Linked DNA regions of Shimia isoporae. Each later gene encodes a partner of the first gene's protein in a complex. Links are inferred from orthologs where the notes say so. Each region holds a gene or a part of one and is shown on either strand. Other genes may lie near its edges.

Evidence for each region.
Region 2: the proteins of BXY66_RS15820 (region 1) and accD are in contact, whole or in part, in a solved structure (PDB 8UXZ), measured with the Escherichia coli proteins. The link is inferred for Shimia isoporae from one-to-one orthologs.

Annotation. Positions count from the first base shown.
Region 1 is NZ_SMGR01000003.1:298,269-301,262, reverse strand. It holds BXY66_RS15820 (acetyl-CoA carboxylase carboxyltransferase subunit alpha), read right to left. Parts: upstream 1,982-2,994; coding sequence 1,019-1,981; downstream 1-1,018. Other genes in the region: BXY66_RS15810 (GyrI-like domain-containing protein), read left to right, coding at 2,971-2,994; BXY66_RS15815 (AraC family transcriptional regulator), read left to right, coding at 2,111-2,974; BXY66_RS15825 (MFS transporter), read right to left, coding at 1-848. UniProt on the Escherichia coli protein: Component of the acetyl coenzyme A carboxylase (ACC) complex. First, biotin carboxylase catalyzes the carboxylation of biotin on its carrier protein (BCCP) and then the CO(2) group is transferred by the carboxyltransferase to acetyl-CoA to form malonyl-CoA.
Region 2 is NZ_SMGR01000002.1:154,602-157,584, forward strand. It holds accD (acetyl-CoA carboxylase, carboxyltransferase subunit beta), read right to left. Parts: upstream 1,973-2,983; coding sequence 1,028-1,972; downstream 1-1,027. Other genes in the region: BXY66_RS12385 (bifunctional folylpolyglutamate synthase/dihydrofolate synthase), read right to left, coding at 1-575; BXY66_RS12390 (hypothetical protein), read right to left, coding at 572-976; BXY66_RS12400 (CPBP family intramembrane glutamic endopeptidase), read right to left, coding at 2,034-2,915.

The DNA of each region.
Region 1 (2,994 bases):
CCCATGACGGGACGGTCCGGCACTTGATCAAGCAGACGTGGCAGAAGCAATGCAGAAAGCATGCTGCCGGCCCCAAAAGCGCCCATTGCGACGGCGAGGCCGGTTTCGCCGAGGCCGTAGGTTTCGCGTACCATGACCACCGAGTTGACAAGAACAAAGGCGCCGGCTGCAGCGGCTGCGGTGTTGTAAGCCAGCAGTCCCCGCAGGCGTGGCGTGGCGAGGTAAATCCAGCCGCCTCGGGTGACCCGTTGCAAAAATGGCCGCTCCTTCGTGTCTGTTCGACCGGGAAGACTGGTTTGCCAGATCAGCAGGGTAGACAGCAGAAAACCTAGCGCGGTGCCTACAAACAATCCCGAGTAGCTCACGAACAACAACAGGGCCCCCGCGAGAGCGGGTGAGAGCAAATTCTCCAGATCATAGGCAAGGCGTGAGAGCGAAAGTGCGCGAGTATATTCGGCTTCATCCGTCAAAATGTCTGGTATGGTTGCCTGAAATGTCGGGGTGAAGGTTGCGGAGGCGGCCTGCAAAACAAAGATAAGGCCATAGACCTGCGCAACGCTGTCGACAAACGGCAGGCACAACGCGACACCAAACCGGATCAGGTCCGCGGCGATCAATACAGCGCGGCGCGGAAGTCGTGCCACCAGCGCGCCCATCACCGGGGACAGCCCGACATAGGCCACCATTTTGATCGTGTAGGCCATGCCCAGCACGGCGCCGGCCTGCGGTCCAGCCAGATCATAGGCAAGGAGGCCAAGCGCGATTGTTAACAGACCTGTGCCCACAAGCGCCACGATCTGTGCGGCAAAAAGTCGTGCAAAGGTCGGATGTCTGAGGATCGCCAACATGTGCCCAGCCTAGCGCACACCGCGCCGCCTTCAAGCGACGAAAACACGCTTTTGCTGAACTATTTCTTTCTGGTCAAAAATACCCACAGGCTCAGCGAAGCTGAGCCACGCCCAACAAAAAACCGCCCCGAAAGGGGCGGCTCTTTTTGGCGGGAGATCCGGATGATGGCTTAAGCAGCCAGACCCTTTTTGCCCACGTCCAGAAACTTTTTTCGACGATCGGCGATCAGCGCCTTGCTGTCTTTTTTGCTCAGTTCCTTTAGCATTGCCGCAATCGCTTTTTGGACACTGTCGATTGTTGCTTTGGCGTTGCGGTGCGCGCCGCCCATCGGTTCTTCGATGATGCGATCAGCCACGCCCAGTTTCTTCAGATCTTGTGCGGTCAGGCGCAGCGCTTCAGCCGCTTCGCGCATCTTTTCGGCATCTTTCCAGAGAATGGATGCGCAGCCTTCGGGCGAGATCACCGAGTAGACTGAGTGTTCCAGCATTGCGACACGGTTGGCAGTCGCAAAGGCCACGGCGCCGCCAGAGCCACCCTCGCCAATGATCACTGAGATCAGCGGCACGCCGATGTTCAGGCAGGCCTCGGTCGAGCGCGCGATGGCTTCGGATTGACCGCGCTCCTCGGCACCTTTGCCCGGGTAGGCGCCGGTGGTGTCCACCAGTGCGATTACCGGCAGTCCGAAGCGGTCGGCCATTTCCATGAGACGCACGGCCTTACGGTAGCCCTCGGGACGGGCCATGCCGAAGTTGTGCGCGATGCGGGATTTGGTGTCGTGGCCTTTTTCATGGCCGATCACCATTACCGGTTGATCGTTGAAACGGGCCAGGCCGCCGGTCACGGCGAGGTCGTCGGCAAAATTGCGATCCCCAGCCAGCGGCGTGAATTCAGTGAAAAGCGCTTCGATGTAATCTTTGGTGTGCGGACGCTCGGGGTGGCGCGCAACCTGGCATTTGCGCCAAGGGGTCAGGTCTTTGTAAAGCTCCTGAAGCAGGTCTGCCGCTTTCTTGTCCAGAGCGGCAGCTTCGTCGGCGACATCCATTTCTTCGTTGGTCCGCGCCAGTGCGCGCAGCTCTTCGGCCTTGCCCTCAATTTCGGCGAGGGGTTTTTCGAAGTCGAGATAGTTGGTCATCGCATCCTCTTTGGCGGGTTTGCCTTGTGACTTCGCTATATGACGCTGACCTGAGGGAATTGCAACGGCTGTGGCGGCTGGGTGAATTCAGCAAGATTTGTGCCGCGCCCCTGTGGCAAGGTGTTTGCAATGACGAAGAAAGGGCTGGGTGTGGCCAACTACGACAAGCGGCTGATGCGGGTGCTCAGGTACATTCACGACAATCCGGCCGGTGACATGTCGCTGGACCGGCTTGCTGATGAAGCCGCGATGAGCCGATTTCACTGGCATCGGATTTTCCACGCCATGACGGGAGAAACCTGTGCGCAGGCCGTGCGCAGGGTGCGGTTGCACAAGGCCGCATGCTTGTTGCTTCTGGAAGATGCCGCCCCGGACGAGATTTCACGCGCAGTGGGGTATGACAACCCGCGCAGTTTCGGGCGGGCATTTGCGTCACAATACGGCGCGAGTCCCGCGAAATTCAGAAAACAGGGCGTGCATGTGGCGCCTCTGATGACACGTAAAGAGGGGGAAGGACCGATGTTTCCAGTCAGTGTTCGTGAAGAGCCACCGCGGGTGATTGCCGGTGTCGTGCACAAGGGTGCGTATAGCCGGATTGGAACCGCATTCGAGGCCTTCTTTGGCCTTTGTGAAGCTAACGGTCTGTGGCCGAGGCTGGGAAATCCTGTCGGCATTTACTTCGACAACCCCGAGGCCAAGCCGGAACCGGATCTTCGCTCAATGGCAGGAGCCGAATTGCGTTTGAACGAAGTGCCTGAAGACCTTGAGGGTTTTACCATATCTGGCGGACGTTACGCCGTTCTGACGTTACGCGGGCCCTATGACCTCATCCCCCAAGGATACGATGCCCTGTTTGGAAAGTGGTTGCCTGAAAGCGGCGAGATGCCTGGTGATGCGCCATGTTTCGAGATTTACCTGAACAGCCCGTTGGATACGAAGCCCGAGGATTTGCTGACGGAGATTTGTCTCCCACTGGCGGAGAAACCTGCATGACCGGAAAGATTGACTTCAAG
Region 2 (2,983 bases), on another replicon or contig:
GGAACGGCCCGTTTTATGATGCCCGCCTTCTCGGCCGCAATTTTGGCGACTGTATCGCCCAAAAACTGTTCGTGGTCTTTGCTGATCGGCGTGATCACCGTCAGCTTGGGCGCATCAATCACATTGGTCGCATCCAGCCGCCCGCCAAGGCCGACCTCAAGCAGGGTGTAGTCCGCTTTGGAACGGGCAAAAGCCAGCAATGCGGCACAAGTCGTGATCTCGAAATAGGTGATATTCTCGCGATTGTTGGCCTCCCAACACTCATCAAGAACTTCCGTCAGATGCGCCTCGTTGATCAACTCGCCCGCCAGACGGATGCGCTCATGAAACCGCGCCAGATGCGGGCTGGTGTAGGCGTGCACCGACTTGCCTGCGCCTTCAAGCCCGGCGCGGATCATCGCCTGCGTGCTGCCTTTGCCGTTGGTGCCTGCCAGATGGATCACCGGCGGCAATTCCCGCTCCGGATGGTCCAGCGCACCAAGCAGTCGCCACATGCGGTCCAACGTCAGATCAATGATCTTCGGATGCAGCGCCAACATACGCGCAAGAATGGCGTCGGAGGTTTGTTCGGTCATAGCCAAAAATCACACCTTTTTGCATCGTCTGACCAGAAGCAGAAAATGCCCTTAGCGTATCCGGGTTCATAGGAGCGGTTTAGTGTCAGGAAGCCACCCAAAATCCAAAATGGTTCAACGGAGACGATGGGTGCCTCCCAGTCTCCGTTGACCTTTTCTGGCGCAACGTAGCCCGAAATCCCTTTGACCACCAATGGCAGGGCATCCGTTGGAAAGCCCGCGCCCCAAACATACTCATCCATTGTTCCCGGCTGACTTGGTCCAAGGACAGCTTCCGCGTCCTTGAGCTCTTTCCCTATCAAAGTCAGGTCAGGCGAAAGACGCACATTCAGGGAGACCACAGCGACGAGAATAAAGCAAAGCAACGCCGCAAGAACAACTGCAATGGTACTGACTGCCAACCGAACTATCCGCATCCGCGACACCACATCCGCCAAAGTCGGGCGCCGCCCTTACTTCTTCGCGTCAGCCTTTTTCTCGGCTTCGGCTTGATCTGCCTTGGCCTCTTCCACCTTCTCGGGTGCAGGCAGGTCGCCTTTCACCGCGGGTGGCAGCCCCATCAGCATGCGCGTGATGGTCACCAGTTCATCTTTCATCTGGTTGCGATCAATCACGCGGTCCAGCATGCCGTGATCCAGCAGGTATTCCGCTCTTTGGAACCCTTCAGGCAACTTTTCGCGAATGGTCTGCTCGATCACACGCGGACCGGCAAAACAGATCAGCGCGTTGGGCTCGGAAATGTGCACGTCCCCCAGCATCGCATAAGACGCCGTTACACCACCAGTCGTCGGGTGTGTCAGCACTACGATATACGGCAGACCCGCTTCCTTGAGCATCTGCACGGCCACAGTTGTGCGCGGCATCTGCATCAGCGACAGAATGCCTTCCTGCATGCGTGCACCACCCGCTGCGGAGAACAACACCAAGGGGCGCTTCAACGCAACGGCGCGCTCGGCCGCCGCAATGATGGCGTTGCCGACATACATGCCCATCGATCCGCCCATGAACGAAAAGTCCTGCGCCGCCGCCACAATCGGGGTGCGACCCATCTCGCCTTCGGCCACCAGCATCGCTTCTTTTTCGCCGGTGTTTTTCTGCGCAGCTTTCATGCGCTCGGGATATTTTTTGCTGTCTCGGAACTGCAACGGATCGGTCACCGGTTGCGGCACGTCGACCTCTACAAACACTCCGCCGTCAAACAACGCCTCAAAACGGGCGCGCGGCGTGATGTGCATATGGTGCCCACACTGCGTGCATACATTCAAATTGCCCGACAGTTCGCGGTGAAACAGCATTGTTCCACAGCTGTCACATTTGGTCCAAAGGTTGTCCGGCGTCTCGCGGCGCGAGAAGATCGAGTTGATCCGCGGACGGACATAGTTGGTGATCCAGTTCATGCGATCAGGGTCCTCTGATAACGTTGGGGCATGAAATAGGACGCAACGCCACGAAATGCAATCAACGTCGCAGAGCAATCCTCGCGATCAGCCAGACGCACAGCATGCTCAACAGTTCCAACGGCAGCAAAGCTCGCATGACTTCGGCATCGTTTGGCGCGTACGGCAGGTGATAGAGTGCCAGCCCTCCAAGATCGTTCTCGAAGCCCGTCACGCTCATCGCCATGAAATTGTTGATAACGTGTATGACAATTGCAGGCGCCAGCGTTCCGGCCCGCGCCGTAATGTCGGCCATCATGACACCAAAAACCGTGGCCCAAACGGCAACCCAGACTGCTGTCTCGCCATAGATGTCCGGAGCATAGTGCAGCATACCAAACAACAGGCTGGGCACGCCGATCCAAACCAAAGGGGGCATGCCGTCCGCGGCGAGCTGGCTTTGTAGATATCCGCGAAAAACCAACTCTTCCGCGCTGCACTGTATCACCAGCAACACCAACGACAGAGGCAACAGCACTATCCAGCGCGATAGCGACATGGCCTGAACAAGATCACCACTTCCCGGCAAGGGGATCAGGAAAAACACGCCCGTCAGCAAGAGACACATTTTGCCCACCGCCCACGTCTGCCGCCACGCTTCGCTCCTTGGCCCAATCAGCGTCGCAAGCGATCGCTTGTGCAAAAGACGCAGCACCAATTTCAGCGCAACAGTCATTGCTCCGAACCCGGTCATCAGGATCACCATGTCCGCAACGGTCCGTCCTTGCAGGATCACGTCGATGTCGTCCCCAACCGGCAAAAGGGCTGCCGCAAAGACTGTCCAGGCGATAAGGAAAACGAGATAAAGCACGGCAACCATTGCCGCTCCGGCCACAAGACGGAATATCCCTCTTTGCGACCGTGCGGGAGCCACCAGGGCCTCAAAAGCATCATAAGACGTCATGCCTATTCCCTAGGCGATTGTGCTGGCTCTGCCTACTCTGAAGCTTGAAGGTGGAAATTTTTTTCTGC